DNA from 2 places in the Wenzhouxiangella sp. XN24 genome. Region 2 is predicted to be linked to the other one. Evidence: predicted binding sites of a transcription regulator. Region 2 holds the regulator's gene; the other holds the start of a gene.
The links. Region 2 encodes FliA, which starts transcription of late flagellar genes. Its sites were predicted from a motif close to GCTAAAGTTNNNNNNNNNNCNGCCGATA; they were not measured.
Positions count from the first base shown of each region.

Region 1: a site for FliA is predicted at 10,420-10,447, ahead of G6032_RS09245 (DUF6279 family lipoprotein). Genes of this name have one in related genera too.

Region 1 is NZ_JAAMFG010000034.1:325,304-340,893, forward strand. Features, by position in the region: gene G6032_RS09190 (hypothetical protein) at 1-11, shown strand, start outside; gene G6032_RS09195 (PilZ domain-containing protein) at 8-352, shown strand; gene G6032_RS09200 (cyclic nucleotide-binding domain-containing protein) at 354-1,442, opposite strand; gene G6032_RS09205 (3-hydroxyacyl-CoA dehydrogenase NAD-binding domain-containing protein) at 1,585-3,615, opposite strand; gene G6032_RS09210 (acetyl-CoA C-acetyltransferase) at 3,612-4,934, opposite strand; gene G6032_RS09215 (TetR/AcrR family transcriptional regulator) at 4,938-5,636, opposite strand; gene G6032_RS09220 (endonuclease/exonuclease/phosphatase family protein) at 5,703-6,437, opposite strand; gene G6032_RS09225 (hypothetical protein) at 6,577-7,029, shown strand; gene G6032_RS09230 (DUF808 domain-containing protein) at 7,073-8,002, opposite strand; gene G6032_RS09235 (hypothetical protein) at 8,116-9,303, shown strand; gene G6032_RS15490 (PEP-CTERM sorting domain-containing protein) at 9,405-10,124, opposite strand; gene G6032_RS09245 (DUF6279 family lipoprotein) at 10,502-11,506, shown strand; gene G6032_RS09250 (PEP-CTERM sorting domain-containing protein) at 11,512-12,159, opposite strand; gene G6032_RS09255 (hypothetical protein) at 12,517-12,741, shown strand; gene G6032_RS09260 (class II glutamine amidotransferase) at 12,754-13,602, opposite strand; gene G6032_RS09265 (LysR family transcriptional regulator) at 13,725-14,627, opposite strand; gene G6032_RS09270 (proton-conducting transporter membrane subunit) at 14,735-15,590, shown strand, end outside.
Region 2 is NZ_JAAMFG010000032.1:37,124-45,088, forward strand. Features, by position in the region: gene fliR (flagellar biosynthetic protein FliR) at 1-233, shown strand, start outside; gene flhB (flagellar biosynthesis protein FlhB) at 238-1,383, shown strand; gene flhA (flagellar biosynthesis protein FlhA) at 1,386-3,482, shown strand; gene flhF (flagellar biosynthesis protein FlhF) at 3,507-4,892, shown strand; gene G6032_RS07715 (MinD/ParA family protein) at 4,879-5,769, shown strand; gene G6032_RS07720 (RNA polymerase sigma factor FliA) at 5,766-6,494, shown strand; gene cheY (chemotaxis response regulator CheY) at 6,545-6,952, shown strand; gene G6032_RS07730 (protein phosphatase CheZ) at 6,949-7,551, shown strand; partial or broken gene G6032_RS07735 (Hpt domain-containing protein) at 7,558-7,965, shown strand, end outside.

The DNA of each region.
Region 1 (15,590 bases), on a different contig from region 2:
GTGATCGATGAGTAGCGGGAAACCCGGTCTGCTCACGCTGACCATCAAGGACAAGAGCGCCCTGTACCTGGCGTACATGCCTTATGTCAAAAACGGCGGCCTGTTCATCCCCACCAGCAGCAATTATCGCCTCGGAGACGAGGTCTTCATGTTGCTGAACCTGATGGGCGAGGACGAGAAGATCCCGGTGGCGGGGCGGGTGATCTGGGTGACGCCCAAGGGCGCCCAGGGCAAGCGCACGGCCGGGATCGGCGTGCAATTCAGCGAACAGGACCGGGGCAGCACCCAGCGGCGCATCGAGACTTACCTCGCCGGCGCCCTCGGCGGGGACAAGCCGACCCACACGATGTAGCTCAGCTCGCGGCCTCGTCGGGCTTGCGGCGCTGGCTCTCGGATTCCGCCTCGGCCATCGTCAGGCCACCCCGCAGCACATGCACGTCGAAACCGCGTTCGCTGAGAATATAGGCCGCGGCACTGCTGCGTCGCCCCGTGTCGCAACAGACGACATAGCGGGTGTTCGGATCGAGCGTCTTCAGCTTCAAGCGGATGAAATAGAGCGGGATGTTGATCGCGCCTTCGCGGTGGAAGCTCTCGAATTCCGAGGGAAGGCGGACATCCAGCCAGCGTCCGCTGCTGGCGACGATCGCCCGGGCCTGGTCGAAATCCACCCACTGGAGCATGGGTTCGTTCATCAGCGTGTTGAAGTCTTCCTGCCCGAGCCGCATCAACGACCCGTCCGTGACCATCGTCACCGTGGCATTGCGTTTCGCCTGCGAGATCAGGGCTTCCTCGCCGAACGTGTCGCCGGGATTGAGATCCGCCAGCTTGATGCCGTCCTTGTTGAGCGGCGTCTCGCGGGTGACCGCGCAGCGCCCGTCCGTGATGACATAGAAATAGTCGCCTTCATCGCCCTGCTTGATGACGACGTCGCCGGCCTTGTAATTGACCTGCTGCATGCGCATGAAGATGGCCTGGATGTTGGCCGCCGGGATCCTGTGGAAGGCCTTGGTCTGGAGCAGGGTCGTCATCCAGTCGTCGCTTTCCGGCAGGTTGTCCCCACGCAGTTCGCTGACCTCGTAGGTCCCGGTCTGGTCCCATGTGAGCATCACGTCCAGCAGGTCGGAATCGACGACGATGAACTCGATGCGGCTGCGGGCGCGTGCGCTGACGCGGCGGGGGAGGCCGGGGGACAGCGGGCTCCGGGCAGCGGGGGTCCCGCCCTCGATGACCGACAGCATGCGGTCCCCGTCGCGCAGCTCGATCTCGCCCGAGATGACATAAATCGTGCGGCGATCGGTATCGCCCTTGCGAAAGAGGAACCGCCCGCCGGGGAGTTCCTGGATCGCCGTTTTCTCGGCCAGTGCCCGCAGGTTTTCGGCCTTGAGGCCATCGAGCGGCGAAAACGCCTTGAGCTGAGCGACGTCGAGCGACTTACCAGGCATGACGGGGGATCGTGCTCCGATTATTTTCTTGGTTGTATCCGCACGCGGCGGATGGCGGCGCAGCAACTGCGACGCCATCCGCGGAGAATATCACAGGAAAGCCCGCCGTCAGGGGCAACCCGTCACGCAACTGGAAGGTGCTTCAGGAGGCGATCTCCTTCCAACCGGCATCCGGCTCGAAACGCTCTCCGTAGCGTTCCTCGAGACGCTTCAGCGAGTCGACCACGTCAGCCACCCCGCGGGCGCGCGCGAAATTGATCGGCCCGCCCCGGAACGGGGCGAAGCCGGTGCCGAAGATGATCCCGGCATCGAGCAGATCGAGATCCTCCACCACGCCGTCCCGCCACACGGCCACCGCCTCGTTGACCATCGGCAACACCAGCCGGTCGGCGAGATCCTGGGGCGGGCTTTCGTCCTTGGCAGACGGCTTGACCGGCTTGCCGTCCTTCCATTCGTAGAAGCCGCGCCCGGTCTTGCGGCCCAGGCGTTTTTTCTCGACCATCTCGACGAGCCGGTCAGGCACCGGGATGCCGTAGGCGGCGCCGAGAATCCGGGCGACGTGCAACGCCACGTCGAGACCCACGGTATCCGCGAGTTCCACCGGGCCCATGGGCATGCCGAAACGCTTGGCCGCAGAGTCGATCACCCCGAGCGGCACGCCGTCCTCACCGGCCAGCAGGGCCTCCATCATGTAGGGCATCAGCACCCGGTTGACGACGAAGCCCGGCGAGCTCAGGCAGGGCAGGGGCAGCTTGTCGATCTTGCGAGCGAACGCGATGCCCTTGTCGATCTCCTCACGCGGCGTCTCGCGCGTGTGAATGATCTCGACCAGCGGCATCATCGCCACGGGATTGAAGAAATGCAGGCCGATCAGGCGATCCGGCTTTTCCAGTGCGTCCCGCAGGTCTTCCAGGCGGATGCTGGAGGTGTTGGTCGCAAGAATCGCGCCCGGCTTCATGCGCGGTTCGACGGAGCGGAACAACGCTTTCTTGGCGTCCGCATCCTCGTAGATGGCCTCGATCACGACGTCCGCGTCCGGCACGCCCCGGCCGTCTACGTCCGGCATCAGCCGGTCGAGAGCCGCCTGGACGAGGCGCGGATCACGCAACTTCTTCTCGTACAGTTTCTGCGCCCGCTTGATGACGGGCGCGATGTACTTCGGCTCGCGATCCTGCAGGGTCACGTTCATCCCCCGCAGGGCGCACCACGCGGCGATATCGCCGCCCATGACGCCTGCGCCGACCACGTGGACATGCCGGAAGCTGTGTTTCGTCTTGCCGCCGAGCGCCTTGAGCTTGTCCTGCAGCAGGAACACGCGAACGAGATTACGCGAGGTGTCGGTGCAGAACAGCGCGGCGATGGAACGCGCCTCCTTTTCCATCATCAGCGCGGGCTTGTCGCCGTAGTCCTTCCACAGGTCGATGATGGCGTAGGGGGCCGGATAATGATCGCGGCGCGCTTTCTTGGCGACCTGCTTTTCCAGCACCCCCGCGAGCACCTTGCGTGCGGGGGTCAGGTTCATGAGCCGCTCCTGGAGGGGCAGCTGCCGGCGCTTGGGCGGCTTCAGCGCCATCATGCGAGCGGCCCGCTCGAGGTGCCGGGCCGGCACGATCTGGTCGACGAGACCGATGGCGCGCGCCTGCTTGGGCCTGAGGTTCTTGCCGCTCAGCATCATGTCCATGGCCTTGAGCGGGCCGGCCAGCTGGACCGAGCGCACCGTGCCGCCGAAGCCGGGGTGAATCCCGAGCTTCACTTCCGGCAGGCCGATCACGGTCTTGGGATCGTCGTTGAGGATCCGGTAGCGGCACGCCAGGGCGAGCTCGAGTCCGCCCCCGAGCGCGAAACCGTTGATCAGGGCGATCGTGGGGCACTTCAGCGCTTCGAGACGATCGAGGACTTTTTGCCCGGCGCGCACCATCTCGTAGGCCTGGTCGGCATCCTTGAGCTCGGTGAATTCCTTGATGTCCGCGCCGGCGACGAAACCTGATTTCTTGCCGGAGCAGACCACCACGGCCTTGGGCAGGTCTTTTTCGAGGCCCGCCAGCTGATCGTTCAGCTCGCTCATCACGTCCCGCGAAAGGACGTTGGTGGATGCCCCGGCCTTGTCGAAACAGAGCCAGGCGATGCCGTCCTCGTCGCGGCGCAGGTTCCAATGCTTCACTGATTCGTTCATGACGTTTCTCCAGCCGTGCCCTTGAGGAGCATGGCGCCGCCCTGGCCGCCCCCGATGCACAGGGATGCGACCGCCGTGCCGCCGCCCTGGCGCTCGAGCACTTTCAACGCGTGCAGCACGATGCGGGCGCCGCTCGCGCCCACGGGATGTCCCGTCGCGACTGCGCCGCCGTCGATATTGAGCTTCGCCTCGTCGATCCGACCCAGCGCGTCGTCGAGACCGAGTTCCCGGCGCGAGTACTCCGGATCCGCGAGCGCCTCGATGACCGCCAGCACCTGGCCGGCAAAGGCCTCGTTGATCTCCCAGTAATCGACGTCATCGATCCCCAGCCCGTGTCGTTGCAGCAAAGGCGCGGAGGCGTGGGCCGGCCCGAGACCCATCTCGGCGGGGTCGAGCGCGGCCCATTCGGTGTCCTCGATCGTGCCCAGCACCTCGAGCTTGTGCTTTTTCACCGCCGCTTCGCTGGCCAGCAGCAGCAACGCCGCGCCGTCGGTGATCTGCGAACTGTTGCCGGCGGTGACCTGGCCGACGCGCCGATCGAAGAACGGCTTCAGGGTCGCGAGTTTCTCTTCCGAGCTGTCGCGGCGCAGGCCGTCGTCTTCCTCGTAAGTGCGCCCCGAAGGGTCGTAAAGCGTCACGACTTCCTCGTCCATCCGACCCTCGTCGAAGGCCTCCGCGAGACGGTGGTGGCTGCGCGCGGCGAAGCGGTCCATTTCCTCGCGGGAAATACCGAAGCGCTGCGCGATCACCTCGCAGGTCTGGCCCATGTTCATGCCCACGATGGGGTCGGTGAGCCCCTTGATCAGGGCGATGTCGGGCGCCAGGTGTTTCGGCCGGAGGCGCGTCATGTGCAATGCCTTGTCCAGCGGTGCCTTGGCGCGGGCCAGGTCGGCCAGCCAGTTGACCATGTCCTCGTTGAACAGCACGGGTGCCCGGCTCATCGCCTCGGTGCCCCCGGCCAGCACCATGTCGGCCCGTCCCAGCCAGATGTTACGCACCGCGGAGTCCAGGGCCTGCATGGCGGACGCGCAGTTGCGCATCACGGTGAAGCCCGGCACCTTGTTGCCGCATCCCAGGCGCAGCGCCACGATGCGGCCGATATTCGGCTCGTCGGGGCTGGGCATCGCACAGCCGAGAATGACCTCGTCGAGCTGGTCGGGCGCGATCGGCTGGCGGGCGAGGAGCGAACGTCCGGCGCTCAGCGCCAGGTCGGAAGCGCTGAAGGGTCCTGGTCGACCGCGGGCTTTCAGAAAGGGCGTCCGCGCGCCATCCACCACGTAGGCGGGGCTCGCGTAGGACGCTGAGCGGGATTTGGCCATGATCTACTCCTGACGTTTCCGATTTGCGGTGGACCGCCGGCGCGGGGCGCGGCGGCGGGTCTTGTTCTGTTCGGGGACGACCCGGAAGCCGGCCGCCACGAACGGCAGCAGGCGTTCGATGAGCTGGCTGACATCGTCGTTCACGGCGGACTCCCCGGACGCCAGCTCGACCAGGTGACCCTCGGCCACCGGATAGCTGAGCGCCCCTACGAGGAACTGCATGCGCCAGCGGACATCCTCGGGCGGGACCTCGGGCAGCAGGCGGCACAAGGCCGAGTGATAGCGTTCGAGCACCTGGCGATACTCGCCCACGAACCAGGACTTGAAGGACTCTTCGGCCTCCGTGTGGCTCTGGCCCAACAGGCGCATGACGGTCGGTCCACCCTGCGCCGGATCACGGGCGATCTGCGACACGGGACTCATGAAGGCCTCGAGCACCTCTTCCAGCGTCGGCTTGCGCGCCCGTTTCTCGAGGCGGTCCAGGTTCTCGAGGCGAGCGCGATTGAGCGGCTCCAGCCGACGCCTGTAGACCTCCTCGACGAGTCCCTCCTTGGAACCGAAATGGTAGTTGACCGCCGCGAGGTTGACCCGGGCGAGGGCGGTGATCGCCCGCAACGAGGTGCGCGCCACGCCGGTGTGGGCGAATAGCTCTTCTGCGGCCGCAAGGATGCGGTCCTTGGTGGAGTCGATCAGGCTGGTCAAACTGGAACCCCGGATTGAAACAAGCGTTTAATGTTAGGCGCAGGGGTCCGCGACCGCAACACGGGGTCACTGGTGCTCGAATTCCCCGATCAGGGGCAGATGGTCCGAGAACCGGACCTGCGGCACCTCGAAACCCGTCGATCTCAGGCCCCGCCCATAGAGGATGAAATCCAGCTGCTTGCGGGGCGCCTGGCTGGGGTAGGAGGGCAATCCCTCGACGTTGGCGCTGCGCAGGCCGGCGGCCTGCATGAAAAGGTACATCTCGTGCTCGCCCCAGAAGGTGTTGAAGTCCCCGGCGACGATCACGGGCTTTTTCGACGCCTTGACCAGGTCGTGGAGGTGCCTCAGCTGCCAGTGCCGGTGCCGGTACTTGAGCGACAAATGAACCAGGAAGATCGCCAGGTCCTCCAGTTCAAGCTCGAGTATCAGCCGCTTGATCCCGGTGTCGAAGTAGTGGAAGCGCTCGCCGTGCACCTCTGGCGCCGCGAGGAAGGCATTGGCCTGCTTGCGAATGACGGGAAGCTTGTTGTTGAAAGAACCGGTGCCGTACTTGCACTGGTAGCTGCTGTAATGGCCGAGGCGCCGCGCGATGGCCTCCGCCTGGTTCACCATCCGGGTGCGGATCGACCCGGTATCGACCTCCACCAGGCCGACGACGTCCGGGCTATGGGACTTGATGAACTCCGTGATCGCGTTGAGGTTCTCGAAATTGCCGCGCAGATACCCGGCCCCGGGGACGGGGAGGTTGAATCGTGCCCCCGTGCCGGCGGCATAGCGGATGTTGTAGAGGAGGAACTTCAAGCCGGCTCCGGCCGATGGGCAAATTCTGGCATGCGGCGATTCTATCTAAGCGGACCGCGCCTTGCTCGGGGTTGCAGCACCGAATGCTGCAGGTCGGTTACACTTTGAGACCAGGCAGGCAGGCGAACAGGAGGACGCCATGTCGGAAAGCAATCCGATCCGCGTATACGCGGTGCATGGTTGGCAGAAAGACGAGGACTACGTACGCCTGTTCGAGTATATCGAAAGCGCCGACAACTTTTATTACCGGGCGCTTTCCGATCCCGACGCGACCTCCCCGCAGGGAGATGGCGTGGCGGCGCGTCGCACGATGATCAGCCAGGGCCTCAAGGAGGCCGAGTGCGTGATCTGCCCGGCCGGGACCTGGGAGCGTTTCAATGACTGGGCACGTTTCACGGTGGAAACCGCCGCCGCGATGAACCTCCCGGTCATCGCAGTTGAGCATTTCGGCCCGAAAAACATGAACATGAGGCTCAAAGGGCGCGCGACGGCGACGGTCGGCTGGGACTCCCGCAGCATCATCGACGCCATCCGCCGCGAAGCCCGGCACGAAGACACCAACCGCTTCGACACCATCGAATTCGACATGTGAGCCGCGCGGCGTGCCGCAGCCGTGTCAACCCGCCTCGCCGGGGCTACTGCGGCGCACCGGCGGGCTTCGATGCGATCCGGCGTACGGCGGTGACGATGCCGAGCACGATGGCGCCCGCGGCGATGCCGATCGCGGCATTGAACACCATCGGGAGCAGCACCTCCGGCAGGGTCCCGAACCCCTCGACGAGCGCATCGAACCACGGTTCCAGCCCCGGAATGCCGTGCGCGAGAATGCCGCCGCCGACAAGAAACATGGCGGCGGTCCCGGCGATCGACAGGCCTTTCATGAGATAGGGGGCAAGCCACAGGATGCCCCGCCCCAGCCTTACCGACAGCCTGCTGTCCTCGCGTCCCGCCAGCCAGAGCCCCAGGTCGTCGAGCTTGACGATCGCGGCGACCAGGCCGTAGACCCCGATGGTCATCAGTGCGGCGATCACCACCAGCGCGGTGACGCGCGTGGCGAAAGGCGCCTGGGCGACGATGCCGAGCGCGATGACGATGATCTCGGCCGAGAGAATGAAGTCCGTGCGAATGGCGCCCTTGATCCGGCTTTTCTCCAGCGCGACGAGATCCACCGAGGGGTCCTGCAATGCCGCGGTGATCTTGGCGCGGTGCGCGCGCTCCTCGGCCTGGTCGTAAAGAAAACGATGCGCAACTTTCTCGACGCCTTCGAAACACAGGAACAGGCCGCCCGCCATGAGCAGGGGGAGCACCGCCCATGGCGCGAACGCGCTGATCGCCAGCGCCGCCGGCACCAGGATCGCCTTGTTGAGCGCGGAACCCTTGGCCACGGCCCACACGACCGGCAGTTCCCGGTGCGCCCGCAGGCCGGTCAGTTGCTGGGCGTTCAGCGCCAGGTCATCGCCGAGCACCCCCGAGGCCTTCTTCGCGGCGACCTTGGTCAGCAACGCCACGTCGTCCAGCATCGTGGCGATATCATCGAGCAATGCAAGCAGGCTGGCTCCAGCCATGGGGATGCTCCTGGTGGCGATCGTTGGCGGGCCCGCCGACCGGTTCGATAGCGAACATGCATCGGCACATGATTCTGCTTGTCGCCCGGCAGGCCGTCCGCTAGGTTCAGTGTATGGCAAATGAGCCCGACCAGGCCCGGTCACGCGTGGACTTCGCGCGACGCGCGATGGATTCGTTCGCCACGCGCACTGGCTTGAACGACGATCGGCCGCCGACGCGCTACCTCTGGACGGATGCCTTTTCCGTCTGCAACCTCCTGTATCTCGCCCATGCGACGGGGTGCAACGAATACCAGGCGCTCGCCCGGGAACTGATCGAGCAGGTCCATGAAGTGCTCGGCCGCCATCGCCCGGATGACCCGCGCAGCGGCTGGATCAGCGGACTCTCCGAGGAGGAGGGGCGCGCCCATCCGACGGCCGGCGGACTGCGGATCGGCAAGCCGATGCCGGAACGCCAGGCCGGCGAACCCCTCGATGACCGGCTGGAATGGGAACGGGACGGCCAGTATTTCCATTACCTCACAAAGTGGGCCCACGCCCTCGACGTCGCGGGACGCAGCACCGGGGACCCGGACTACGGCCGGTATGCCAGGGAACTGATGCAGGTGGCGTGCGACCGTTTCATCGTCACCGCGCCCGGCGAGGGCCTGCGCATGGCGTGGAAGATGAGCATCGATCTCAGCAGGCCGCTGGTCTCGTCGATGGGACATCACGACCCGTTGGACGGCTATGTCCGTTGCATCCAGCTGCGCGCAGCCGCCGTCGCCGGCGGCGAGGAGGAAGAGGCGGCACCCATGGACCGATGCGCCACCCGCATGGCGCGCATGATCCGCCGCAACGCATTGCCGACCACGGATCCGCTGGGCCTCGGCGGGCTGCTGATCGACGCGGCGATGCTCGCGCAACTGATCGACGGCGAACACCTGCCGGACGACGGCCTGCTGGATGCGCTGCTGGCGGCTGCGAAACTCGGCCTGGCGCACTACCGGGAAGAGGGTGAACTCGACCGAGGCCCGATGCAGCGGCTGGCCTTCCGCGAGTTGGGACTGTGCATCGGCCTGGGTGCGCCGGCGGTGATCGCCGCCGAACTGGCCAGCCGGCCCGAGGCCTTCCGCGACGCCGCCGGTTTGAAACAGAAGCTCGACACGCTCGCCGAAGCCGGCACGCTCGGACAGCAGATCCAGATCTTCTGGCTGCAATCTGCGCACCGCGACACGGCGCTCTGGAAGGCGCATGAAAACATCAACGAGGTGATGCTGGCCACGGCGCTTCTGCCGGATGGCATACTGCGTTTACCTTGACCGAAGTTACCGCGCCTCGCCAACGGGCTAACGCTACTCGTACAAGAAAAAGGCGGCTCGATGAGCCGCCTTTTTCAGTCCACAAGACTTGTTCCGAGGTGCTACCGCGGCCGAAGGCGCCTGGCAAATCCAACGCCGGCCAGACCGAGACCCAACAAGGCCAGTGTGCCGGGCTCAGGCACCGAGGCCATCTTAATGCCTGCAAGGGCAAAGTCGCTGTTTCTCGGGCTGCTGAGCTTCGCAGTGTCTGCGAAGAATTCGATCGAGGTCACGCCGATGAAGGACTGCGGATTGAACGTCCCCGAAGTCAGAAAGACGTTCGACGTATCGCCGACGAAGAACCCGGTCTTGTCCGAAGCGGTGCCATCGTAACCACCCCCGGCGCCACTGCTGTTGACCTGGAACTGAACCCGTTCAGCGGGGTCGTCGGTCGTGCTGTCCGCACCGAAAAGATCGAGAAAGATGATGGACGCGATATCCACCGGCTTCGAAAACTTGATTTGCAGCCGCTCGACTTGAGTCTTTTCGCCGTCTCCAAACGTAACTTCGTCATCGCCGATACCAATGCCATCGCTCTTGCAGACCAGGCCGAGCGGACCGCATTGAGCAGATTCCCCGTCAAAATTGCTCTCGGTGAAAGCGGTGGGGTCGTTGTCGCTGTCGAACGCCAGAAGCGTAACCTGGACTCCCGCGACAGTCTGAGGATTAGCCGTTTCCCACGTGCCGGTCGTGAAGTCAATGAGGCCAGCCTGGGCAGTCCCTGCCATGCCGAGGGAAAGCGCGGCAGTACCCACGGAGGCTATAAATCTTGATTTCAACATGGTTTTTCCCTTTGTCCCGCATTTCAATGGAAATGAATCAAGTTGCTAACTGCATGTCCAAATTCAAGTATGCAAATCTCATGCCGAATATTTAAGTTACTGTTTTTTATAAAAACAAGCTGGCTCTCGTGGCGCAATCCGATGAAGTCTGTAAAATAATCCGACGTTGCTTGGGCTTCTTACTCTCGTGCACCGCCGGTTCATCCGCACGGAAACAAGCAACCGCCGCCCTCCGTTTTATCGAACCTTGTAGAAGGAGAATGTGCTTATGACGAAGTTGCCACGAGGACGGCCTGCAATGGCATCTCGAAACACTGCCGATTATTTCCGTAGCAGGTGACAACACTTCGGCGGTTACAGATACAGTCACATCGATCATGATCGATTTACGCAGGGTGTTGCTGTTGGTGCTGGGCCTGACATTGTTCGTTGGATGCAGCACGCGCCTGGCCTACGACAACCTCGACTGGTTCACGGTGCGCTGGGTCGATCAGCAGGTTTCTCTCGACGAAGCGCAGCGCACGCTGCTTCGCGACGTCATCGAAGCGCAACAACTCTGGCATTGCGCCACGCAACTGGATGACTACCAGGCTTGGATCGAGGAGGCGCGGCTCGATCTCCTGGCCGATCGGCTCGACCAACAGCGCCTGGCCGAGCACGGAGAGCGCCTCGCCGAGTTCGGCCGGACTCTCGCACAGCGGATCCAGCCCGTCCTGGTGGAACTCGCAACCTCGCTGGATGACCAGCAGGTCGAAGAGGTGCTGTCGTCCCTGGACGATCGCATCGCCGAACTGCGGGATGAAATCGAGAGTGACTCCACGGATCAGTGGGCGCAGCAGCGCGCCGAAGGGATGGAACGGGGATTGCGGCGCTTCATGGGCCGGATCAACGCGCCACAACGCGATCGACTCGAGCGCTGGGCCCGCGAACTGGAACCGACACGGACCTACCAGTTGGCACAGCGAGTGTACTGGCGCGACCGGATTGCCGGCGCGCTCGCACGGCGGGACGATCGCGCCTTCCTGGAGCAGGAAGTCGCCGCATTGCTCGAGCCCTCATCGGTCTGGCCGGAAAGTTATCGCCAGGCGATCGAGGCCAACCGCGGACGTACGCTGGCTGCATTGGAGGAAGTCTTTGCGCTGATGGAGCCGAAGCAGCGCGCGCGGCTATCGAGCAGGCTCGTCCGTCTCGGCAATGACTTCGAGCGCCTGAGCTGCGAGGGCGAAGCGCCACTGGCGAAGCTGAGCGTCTCTCGCGAGCCGCCGGAATCCCCCGGGGCTGGCCTGGGCCGCGCTCACGGGGTTGCACTTCCCAGGGTTGCACTTCCGCAAATAAAAACGCCCGCGAGTTTCCTCGCGGGCGCCGTTTTCGCTGTCCGCTGAGAAGATCAGTCCGCGCGGCGCCGGCGCATCATGCCGGCACCCAGCAGGCCAACGCCCAGCAAGGCGAGCGTGCCAGGCTCGGGGACCTTCCAGGTCAGCATGTTCTGGTTCCCCTCGGCATCGTAGATCGAGAATGCGTACAGGCCCTTGGCCTTGTTGCCTGTTATGCCGGTGAGATAGTCGCCAGCCTTTTGCACCACTGAGGGGTCGAAGGTTGACATGATGACGTCCGGGCTCTCGCTATAGATGATCGACCAGATAGCAAGCTGAAAAGCCGCCGAGTTGGCTTTCCCCATTCCTGAGTCGCTGTAGAACTTTTCGAACAGGACGCCCAGGGCATTGAGATCGAGACCACCAGCGGACTCGACCTCGTAGGAACCGCTGGACTTCAGCGTCGTCGAAAGGTCGATGCAAAAGCCGTCGAATGTGCCGCCGCCCTGGATATTGAACGTGAGTTCACCAGCGTAAATACGTGGGGTCGTCGCCGTACCCGGGTCCGCCGGATACGTGACTGTACCTGTCGGCGCACCGCTCGTGCCGTACTTGAGCTTGTAGCTCGTGTATTCGATCGGGCCTGCATTGGCCACCACCGACAACATCAAGCACGCCAGGCCAGCCAGCAGCATCGTTGCCTTGTTCTTCAGTACATACACTGCGAAATCCTCTCGCTATCGAATCGTACGAGCACAACTGCAGAATTCATGCCAATACAGTTATTTATATTAAAACCAATGGATTGCGGTCCCGGCACTCGCGCTGGTGCAGCGAATATGTAAGTTTTATCGACATCACGCCCGTCACATTTCTGATCACGGCCCCGCGCTCCTCCCCGCGCCGTTCGTCTGATCTGTCATGCAATCAGTCGATCCTAGCCGCGTCGGTGGTCCTCCCAATGGCCCAAGCTGCGAACGCGAGGCCGTGTTGGCGAAGCTGCAGGATTCTTACTAGTTTCAACAGAGAATCGCGCGAACATCCGGTTCGCGCAGCTGCCAGTTCAACAGGAGGTTCACATGGGCGAGAAGCCGAAAAACCAGGGCGAAGGCGATCGCGAGTCTGCAAAGCGCTACAACGAGAAGACAAAGGAATACGTCGAGTCCGGCAAAGTCGAGGACGCCGCCAGGAAAGCGGGCGAGGGCGATGTCGAGGAAATGGCGAAGGCCGAGAAGGCCGGCGAGAAACGGGCAAAGGAGCTCGATCCCTCGGTAGAGCGGGATTACTCGAAGCCGACTCGCTAAAAAGGCGCCTCGCTAGATCGGCTGCAGCTCGAGGCCCAGGTCGCGCTCGATCAGCACCATGTGATTTCGCGGCACGGGCTCCCACTGCGCCGACTTGTTCAGCGGTTCCGAGCTGACCAGGATGGCGCGGACGTCGCCCGTGTCCGGCTCCATCCAGCACCTGTCTCCGTCGCAACGGTAATTGCCGCCGCGGTTGTAATACAGGCTGTCGATATAGTCGGGGTCGGAACTGTAGCGGCAGGCGACGGCATGCGCACCGTCCGTGAGCACGCAATTCAGGTAGCAGTGAGAACCCGGGGCATGCGCGTCGATGAGTTCGCGCACGGTCGCCACCGCAGCCGAGAGCGCCGCAGCCAGTGACTGGCAGGAGCCCTGGTCCTCCCGGCCACGAAGGTGTTCGGAGACGAGCGCGAACACGTGCTCGGTGTCGGTCGTCCCGCGGATGCTGTTGAAGCCCGCGTCGCTCAATCGCCCCATGAGGCTGCGCCGCAGTTGCTGGAAAGCCGGAATGTGGCCGTTGTGCATGAAGGCGAAGCGATCATGACGGAACGGATGGCAGTTCGCCTCCGACACCTCGAAGTTGCCGCTGGTGGCGGCCCGCACATGCGCCAGGATACAGCGGCTGGACGTCACCCGCGCCAGCTCATCGAGGTTGGCGTTGCTCCACGCCGGGGTCAGTGAGCGAAACCGCGCAGGGGACGTCTCGCCGTCCACGTACCAGGCGAGGCCGAAGCCATCTCCGTTCAGCGGCTCCGGGCGCTCCCGGGCGCGCACGCTCTGGTTGATCAGCGAGTTTTCGGGCCGGGTGACCAGGTCGGCGACCGAAAGCGACTCGCCCATGTAGAAGACAAAACGGCACATCGGCTGAGCGCTCCTCGCGAAAGCCATGACATGCCGCACAGCGTGCCTGAAGGGCTCCGCGTGTCAATCGGTGAATGCGTGCGAAGATCGGCAAGCGAGCAGGTGCCCCCGTCCGATGGAGGTCAGACCCCATCGGCTTCCACTGCGTTTTTGCGATTCAGCAGCATGCCGAGCAGAGGATTCGGGAAACGGCGTTCGATGGTGACCGCGTAGAACGTTTCGACGATATCCGGCAGGTGCGCCGCGCGCACGAGCAGGCCCGAGGCGAGCTCGTCCTTGACGACGATCTGGGGCAGCACCGCGAGACCCACGTCCTCGAGGGCAAGCAGGCGCATCAGCGCCATGTCGTCGACTTCGGCGGCGACCTCCGGGCGGATACCCAGCTGGCCCGTAAGCGCGTCGAAGCCCGAGCGGATGATGCTGTGTTGCGTGGGCAGCACGACCGGGTGCGCCGCCAGCAGGGCCGCGATACCCACGTTGCCGACATCCGCGAGCCGCGCAGGCGTGCCGATCAGGCTGATCGGCTGCTCGGCCACACGATGCACCACACAGGGCGTCAGTGCGTCGCGCATGGGCGCCTGGTTGGTCAGGACCGCATCGAGGCTGAGTGTCTCGAGCGCGCTCATGAGTTCCGTCGCGCCAGCAGAGCGGAGCACCACTTCGACGTCGCTTCGCCGCAGCACGGGGCGCAGGAAATCTATCTGGAAATTGCGCGACAGCGTGGAGAGGGCGCCGACGCGCAAGACATTCCGGGTCCTGCCGGCATCACTCAAGGTACCGATGAGTTCTTCGCCCGCGGCGAATATCTGATCCGCGTGGTCGAGTGCGATGCGCCCCGCCTCGGTCAGGTGCAACTGCCGCCCCCGGCGCTCGAACAGCGCGTGGCCCAGGCGATCCTCGAGCTTCCTTATCTGCACTGAAAGCGCCGACTGGGTGATGTTCAGCCGGCCGGCCGTTCGGGTGAGATTGCCGTCATGCGCGACAGCCCAGAAGTAGCGCAGGTGATTGTAGTTCAGTGTCTTCATATCGTTCGATAATAACGAACGTAAAAGAAGAAACAATGCATTTTTATACCGCTGGCTTTCTGGGTAAATTCCTGCGCCGAACGTCCTGATGTCCCGGGGGAGCCATCTTGCACCACTACTACCTTCCACTGGCAGCTCCGGCAGCGCTGCTCATCGTCGCCGCGATCGCCTTTCTCCAGCCCGGCCGACGCCCGGCATTCCTGCCCGGCCTCGCGCAGGGCGGGGCGCTGCTGGCGCTTGCCACCGCAATCGGCGCGGCGATCTCCCTGGCTCTCCACGGCCCGGGCACCGGCGCTTTCTTCAGCGTGGGGGGCGTCGAGCTCTCGACGCGGCTCGATCCGCTAAGCGCGACGATGCTGATCCTCGTCGCCTTTGTCGGCTGGGTGGTGTTGCGTTACTCGGCATCCTATCTCGACGGCGAGGCGCGCCAGGGTGCCTTCCTCGGCTGGATGGCGGCGACGCTGACGGCCGTCCTGTTGCTGGTGCAGGCGGGAGACCTGGTCGTGCTGGTGATCGCCTGGATCGCCACCGGCCTGTGCCTGCATCGCCTCCTGCTTTTTTATCGTGACCGCGTCCAGGCGATCCGGGCCGCACGAAAAAAATTCATTGTCGCGCGAAGCGGCGATGCGGCGCTGGTCGGCGCGGCGGTTCTGCTGTTTATCAGCTATGGCAGCTCCGATATCGCCACCATCCTGGCCGCTGCCCGCGATGGTGTTGCCCCGCCCGCGGCCGGCTGGGCGACCGGCCTGCTCGCGCTTGCCGCGATCCTCAAGTCCGCCCAGTTTCCGGTTCATGGCTGGCTGACCGAAGTCATGGAGACTCCCACCCCGGTCTCGGCCCTGCTCCATGCCGGGGTAATCAATGCCGGCGGCTTCCTCCTGATCCGCTTCGCCGACGTCATGCTGATCAGCCCCGGTATTCTCGCGGGACTCGTGATGGTCGGCGGTTTCAGCGCCTTGCTGG
Region 2 (7,965 bases):
GCCACGCGGTGATGATCGCCCTGCCCGCGGTGGGCGCCCTGCTGCTGGCGAACCTGTCGATGGGCGTCGTCACGCGCGCGGCCCCGCAGCTGAACATCTTCGCGGTCGGCTTCCCGATGACCCTGATGCTGGGGTTCATCATGCTGTATTCCACGATCGGGGCGATCGACGGACGCTTCACGGAGCTGCTCAGCGAGGGTTTCTCGCTGATCGGCTGGCTGCTGGGAGGCTGAACGCATGGCCGAGCAGGACACCAGCCAGGAACGCACAGAACAAGCGACACCCAAGCGCAGGCAGGACTCGAAGAAAAAGGGCGAAGCCGCGCGCTCCAAGGAGCTCAACACCACCGCCGTGCTGCTCACCGGCGCCGCCACCCTCGTGCTGTTCGGCGGCAATATCGGCGCCGGGATCGCGGAAATCATGCAGAAGGGCCTGGCCCTGCCGCGCGAGCTCGCGTTCGACACCCGGATGATCACCACGGTGCTCGGGCACTCCGCCTGGCTCGCGTTGATGCTCGTGTTGCCGCTGTTCATGGCCGTGCTGGCGGCGACGTTGATCGGCCCCGCGCTGCTCGGCGGCCTGGTGTTCAGCACCGAGGCCATCAAGCCGAAGCTGAACAAGCTCAGCCCGCTCGCCGGCCTGAAGCGCATCTTCTCGGCGAACGGCCTGATGGAATTCGTCAAGACCCTCGCCAAGTTCGTCGTCGTCACGGGCGCCGGCCTGCTCGCCCTGAATCACCTCAAGCCGGACCTGCTGATGGCGATCGATACCCAGGTCGAGACCGCGGTGCCCGGGCTCGCGGCGATGGCGGCCTGGGTGCTGGTCGTGCTGGCCGCGGTCATGCTGTTGATCGCCGCGGTGGACGTGCCTTTCCAGCTGTGGAGCCACAGCAAGAAGCTGCGCATGACCCGCCAGGAAGTGCGCGACGAGCTGAAAGAGACCGACGGGCGCCCGGAGGTGAAGAGCCGCATCCGCCGCCTGCAGATGGAAATGACCGAGCGGCGCATGATGATGGCGGTGCCGGACGCCGACGTCGTGGTCACGAACCCGACCCACTACTCGGTCGCGCTCAAGTACGACTCGACCGGCATGTCCGCGCCGCGCGTCGTCGCCAAGGGCGCCGACGAGATCGCGCTGAAGATTCGCGAAGTGGCCGAAGCCCACGACGTGCCGCGCGTCGCGGCGCCGCCGCTGGCACGCGCCCTGTATTTCACCACGCGCATCGACGACGAGATCCCGGCGGAACTGTTCCTCGCCGTGGCGCGCGTGCTCGCCTGGGTCTACCAGCTCAAGGCGGCTGCACCCGGCATGGCGCCGCCGCAGCCTGAAGACCTCGACGTTCCCGATCACCTGACCCGCCGCCAGCCCGGCCGGAGAATCTGACCATGACCTCGACGCTGAAGAGCATGCTGATCTTCGCCCGCAACGGCCTGGGCACGCCGATCCTGCTGATCGCGCTGCTGGTGATGATCGTCCTGCCGCTGCCGCCGCTGGCGCTCGACATCTTCTTCACTTTCAACATCGCCCTCGCGCTCGTGGTCATCCTGATGACCATCTACTCGCCGCGCCCCCTGGAGTTCTCGGTCTTCCCGACCGTGTTGCTGCTCGCCACGCTGCTGCGCCTGGCGCTGAACGTCGCGTCCACGCGCGTGGTGCTGATGAACGGCCAGACCGGCACCGACGCCGCCGGCCAGGTGATCGAGGCTTTCGGCGAGTTCGTGGTGGGCGGCAACTACGCCGTCGGCCTGGTGGTGTTCTTCATCCTCGTCATCATCAACTTCGTGGTGGTGACCAAGGGCGCGGGCCGCGTCTCCGAGGTCAGCGCGCGCTTCACCCTGGACGCCTTGCCCGGCAAGCAGATGGCCATCGACGCCGACCTGAACTCCGGCCTGATCACGCAGGACGAGGCGCGGGCACGGCGCCTCGAGACCTCTGCGGAAGCAGACTTCTACGGCTCCATGGACGGCGCCAGCAAGTTCGTCCGCGGCGACGCGATCGCCGGCATCCTGATTCTCTTCATCAACATCATCGGCGGGCTGGTGATCGGCACCGTGACGCACGACATGCCGCTCGCGGACGCGGCGCGCACCTATATCCTGCTGACCATCGGCGACGGCCTCGTCGCGCAGATCCCGTCCCTGCTGTTGTCCACCGCGACGGCGATCATCGTCACCCGCGTGTCCGCCGCCGGGGACATGGGCACGGACATCGTCCGCCAGGTGTTCGGCAGCGCCCGCGCGATCGCCATCGCCGCGGTGATCATCGGCGCCCTGGGCCTGGTGCCCGGCATGCCGAACCTGGTCTTCCTGGGCCTGGGCGGCGCGTTGGGCTTCGCCGCCTGGATCCTGAACAAGCGCGCCATGCAGACCGAGGTGGAAGTGCTGCCGGAGGAGCCGGTAGCCGAGTCCAATACGCCGCGCGAACTGGCCTGGGACGACGTCAGCCAGGTGGACCCGGTCGGCATGGAGGTCGGTTACCGGCTCATCCCGCTGGTGGATCGCGCCCAGGGGGGGATTCTCCTCGAGCGCATGAAGGGCGTGCGGCGCAAGCTGTCCGAGGAGCTCGGCTTCCTCATTCCGCCGGTGCACGTGCGGGACAACCTGGACCTCGGGCCGAACGGTTACCGGGTGACGCTCAACGGCGTCCCCGCCGCGCGCGGCGAAATCCATGCGGACCGGCACCTCGCCATCAACCCGGGACAGGTCTACGGCACGCTCGAGGGCGTCGAGACCAAGGACCCGGCCTTCGGCCTGCCGGCGGTGTGGATCAACGCCGAGCAGCGGGACCACGCCCAGACGCTGGGCTACACGGTCGTCGATCCGGCCACGGTCGTCGCGACACACCTCAGCCAGATGTTGCGCGACCACGCCCACGAGCTGCTCGGCCACGACGACGTCCAGCAGCTGCTGGACCGCCTCGCCCGGAACCATCCGAAGCTGGTCGAGAACCTGGTGCCGAAATCGCTCAGTCTCGGCGTCGTCCTGCGCGTGATGCAGAACCTGCTGTCCGAGCAGATCCCGATCCGCGACATGCGCACGATCGCCGAAACTTTGGCGGACCACGGGGCCCGGAGTCAGGATCCCGTCGCGCTCACGGCCGCCGTGCGCGCCGCCCTGTCCCGCTTCATCGTGCAGGGAATCACTGATTCTTATGAAGATTTACCGCTGATCGCGCTGGATCCCGGGTTGGAACAAGTTTTGCAACGGAGTTTGCAGGCAACGGGTTCGGCGGGTCTCGGCATCGAGCCCAGGCTCGCGGAAAGACTCCAGCGCGGCGCCAGCGAAGCGGCGCAACGACAGGAGATCGCAGGTGAACCCGCGGTGCTGGTCACTTCGGCCGAATTGCGGCCCTGGCTGGCGCGCTGGTTGAGACCGATGGTCCGGGGGCTGCACGTGCTGGCCTACACGGAGATACCGGACAACCGGCCGGTGAGAGTAGTAGCGACCCTCGGCGCGGCCGAGGCACAGGCGGCGACCGCATAAGCGGCACAGGGATTGAGGAAGAACATGAAGATCAAAAGGTTTTTCGCGCCGGATATGCGCCGGGCCATCTGCCTGGTTCGCGAGGAGCAGGGGCCCGACGCGGTCATCCTCTCCACCCGGAACACGGCTGGGGGCGTGGAGATCGTCGCCGCAGTGGACTATGACGCGGAGCTCGTCAACGGCATGTTCGGCGAACAGCGCGAACAGCGCGGGCCGGGCGGCACGGCGCCGGGCGAGGATGCCGGCGCGCAAGCCGAGACGGTGAGCGAGGACGTGGTGGCAAAGGCCGACGATCCCGGCACCACGACGGATGCCGCGGAACGCCGCCCCGAGTCCGATGCGGCCGCCCGGGAGCGGATCATCCGGGCCGCGAACTCGCGTCGCTACGAGACGGCCGCAGACGATGGTGGCCGTGAGCCTGCCCAGGTCACGCCCGCCGCGTCCCGGCGGACGCCCGCCCCGCGCATCGAATGGACCCAGGACCCGACGCTCTCCGCGATGCAGGACGAGCTGAAATCACTGCGCGCCATTCTCCAGGACCAGGTGAGCCGGCTCGCGACCGCCGACTACGACCGGCGCGAGCCCGTCCGGGCCGAGATCGTACGCCGCTTCGTCAAGTTCGGTTTCGACGAGGCGGTGGCGCGCGGCGTCGCGGCCGCCACCACCGACCTCGCAACCCCCGGCGAGGCGTGGCGGGAGGCGCTGTTCGGCCTCGCGAAGCGCCTGCCGGTGGCCGCCCGCGACCCGCTCGAACAATGCAGCGCCATCGCCCTGGTCGGTGCGACGGGCGTCGGCAAGACCACCTCCGCTGCCAAGCTCGCCGCCCGGGCCTGCCTGCGCTACGGCAGCAACGCCGTCGCCCTGATCAGCACCGACGATATCCGCGTCGGCGCCCAACGCCAGCTCGCCTCCTTCGGCCTCCTGCTCGGCCTGCCGGTACGCCAGGCACGTTCCGCGGCCGAGCTGGCGGACCAGCTGGCCGAGTTCGACAACCGCCGCATCGTGATCATCGACACCGCCGGCATGGGCCAGCGCGACGTGCGCCTGATCGACGAGACGCGCAAGCTCACCCGGGTCGCGGATCTCCAGAGCTACCTCGTGCTGTCTGCGAACGTGCAGCGCGAGGTCATGGACGAGATCGTCAACGCCTTCGGCCGCGAGCAGCTGGCCGGGTGCATCCTCACCAAGCTCGATGAGGCGGCCCGCCTCGGCGCGGCCTTGTCGACCATCGTCAGCCACCAGTTGCCGGTCGCCTTCCTGAGCGAGGGCCAGCGGGTCCCCGAGGACCTGCGCCTGGCGCGCGCCAAGGACCTGGTCGGACGGGCTTTCGCACCACCCGGTGGCGGATCCCGGAGTCGCACGGCACCGCCCGCCGAGCCTTCGCGGGAGGTGCGCTATGAGTCAGCATGACGTCGCGCGCCAGGCGAGCGGCCTGGCTTCCTTCCGCCGCCCCCGCCCGGTCAGGGTGATCGCGGTCGCCAGCGGCAAGGGGGGAGTCGGCAAGACCAACGTGTCCGTGAATCTCGGCGTCGCCTTCGCCGCCATGGGCCGGCGCACCATGCTGCTGGATGCCGACCTCGGCCTGGCCAACGTGGACGTGCTGCTCGGGCTGCAGGCGCGGTACAACCTTTCGCATCTGCTCAGCGGCGAGCGTGAACTCGAGGAAATCATGGTGTCGGGGCCCGGCGGGCTGCGCATCGTGCCGGCGTCCTCGGGTGTGGCGCGCCTCGCCGACCTGGCCTCGGCCGAGCTGAACGGGATCATCGGGGCCTTCAGCAGCCTGTCCGAGGAGGTCGACGTCCTGATCGTCGATACGGCCGCGGGCATCAGCCCCTCGGTGCTGCAGTTCTGCGTCGCGGCCCAGGAAGTGATGCTGGTGGTCTGCGACGAGCCTTCCTCGCTCACGGACGCCTACGCGCTGGTCAAGGTGCTGGCCCGCGACCACGCGGTGCGGCGTTTCCACACGATCACCAACCGCGTGGACTCGGTCCAGCACGGCCGCAAGCTGCATAACAAGCTGCAGACCGTCTGCGACCGCTTTCTCGACGTCCCGCTCCAGCACATGGGCACGATTCCCGAGGATCCCCTGCTCCGCCGGGCCGTGCAGATGCAGTCCCCGGTGGTGACGGCCTATCCCTCGAGCCCCGCCTCGCGGGCATTCAAGGAACTGGCCGCCCGTGCCGATAAGCTTCCTGAACCCCGCGGAATGAGCGGCTGCATCGAGTTCTTCCTGGAACGACTTGCCGGCGCCCATTCACGGGGGGATGGACTGGAGGCGGTGGGATGAGTGTCTACGCCGCAGTCAGGGAGAACGATAGTGACCAGCTGGTCGAACAGCATCTCGGCCTGGTCAAGCGGATTGCGTGCCACCTGCTCGGGAGGTTGCCGTCGAACGTGTTACTGGATGACCTGGTGCAGTCCGGGACCATCGGCCTGCTGGAGGCTGCGCGGCACTACGACGCCTCGCAGGGCGCCAGTTTCGAGACCTACGCCGGGATCAGGATTCGCGGCGCGATGCTCGACGAGGTGCGACGCAACGACTGGACGCCGCGCTCGGTACATCGCAACGCGCGGCGGGTTTCGGCGGCCATTCGTGCGGTGGAAGGCTCCACCGGGCGGGAGGCGCAGGCGAGGGAGATCGCCGCGGCCCTCGAGGTGGGCCTGGACGAGTACCACGCGATGGCGCGGGACTCGGTGTCCAGCCGCCTCTTCAGCCTCAACGATCTCACCGAGGAAGACGGCAGTTTCGAGGACATGTTGCCGGGGAACGACCCCGGCCCGGCAGAGGAGTTCGACCAGGAGGCTTTCCGCCGCGAACTCGCGGTCGCCATCGGCGGTTTGCCGAAGCGGGAGCAGATGGTGATGTCGCTGTATTACGAGCAGGAACTGAACCTGCGGGAGATCGGCGCGGTGCTCGGCGTGACGGAGTCGCGGGTCTGCCAGTTGCATGGCCAGGCACTGGCAAGAATCCGGGCCCGGCTCGCGAACTGGACGGACGACGACGATATGTAAATACGGCGCGACGGCAGCGAAAGCGAGCCGTGGGCGCCCTGGAGGTTTGAGTGGACAAGGACATGCGCATCCTCGTGGTGGATGACTTCTCGACGATGCGTCGAATCATCAGGAACCTGCTCCGGGAGCTCGGTTTCCAGAACATCCAGGAAGCCGATGACGGCAATACGGCGTGGCCGATGCTGCAGGCCGGGAATTTCGACTTCCTGGTCACCGACTGGAACATGCCCGGCATGCCGGGCATCGACCTGTTGAAAGCCGTGCGGGCCGATGAGCGACTGAAAACGATGCCGGTGCTGCTGGTCACCGCCGAGGCCAAGCGCGAACAGATCGTCGAGGCGGCGCAGGCGGGGGTCAACGGGTACATCATCAAGCCGTTCACTGCCGAGACCCTGCGCGAGAAGCTCGACCGGATCTTCGCCCGCATCGAGGCCGCGCCGGCCGAGGCGGCGTCGTGAGCGCCGCGGCGAGCCGCGAGCAGCGGCTGGCGACGGCGAAAGCGCTGGTCGCGCACCTGGAAGCGGGCCGGGAGCAGGAGGCCGGGGCGCTGGCACGGGAGCTCGCCGATGCCGAGGGCCTGGCCGAGGATCTCGGCCGGATGACGCGCGAACTGCACGAGGCGCTGAATGCGCTGCGTGTCGATCCGCGGATCTCGGAGCTGGCCAGCAACGATATTCCGGACGCGCGGGAGAAGCTCAGCTGGGTGCTGACGCTCACCGAGCAGGCCGCGCACACGGTGATCAGCGCCGTGGAAGAGGGCTTGCCGGTGTCCACCCGGGTCGCCGAAGACGATTCGGCCAGCGACGCCGTCCGGGCGGCAGGCCAACGCATGCACGAGATTTTCTCCGACATTCTCATGGCGCAGAGCTTCCAGGACCTCAGCGGCCAGGCCATCCGCCGGGTGATCGAGGTTTCCGGAGAGCTCGAGCGGCGCCTCGCGAGCCTCGTGCAGCGCGCCGGCGGCAAACCGCCCGCCGCGCCCGTGGCCGGGCCGGGCGCGCAGCGCGTGCAGGGCCAGGACGAAGTGGACGCCCTGCTGTCGGGGCTCGGATTCTGAGGACGCATGGATATGCTCGACTCCAACGACGAGCTGCTGCAGGACTTCCTGGTCGAAGCCGGGGAGTTGCTGGACGCGCTCGGCGAGCAGCTGATGTCGCTGGAGCAGGCGCCCGATGACAAGGACCTGCTGAACGCCTTGTTCCGCAGTTTCCACACCATCAAGGGCGGCGCCGGGTTCATGGGGCTCGGCCCGCTGGTGGAGGTCTGTCATCGCACCGAGGACGTGTTCAACGGCCTGCGCTCCGACAAGCTGGCGGTCAACGCCGCGCTGATGGACACGGTGCTCGTGGCGGTCGATGCCGTCACCGCGATGTTCGATGCATTGCGCGCCGGACAGCCGCTGGAGCCCGCGGATCCCGATCTGCTGGCCGCGCTCGAGGCGGTCAACGCCGGCGAGACCGCGCCGGCCCCG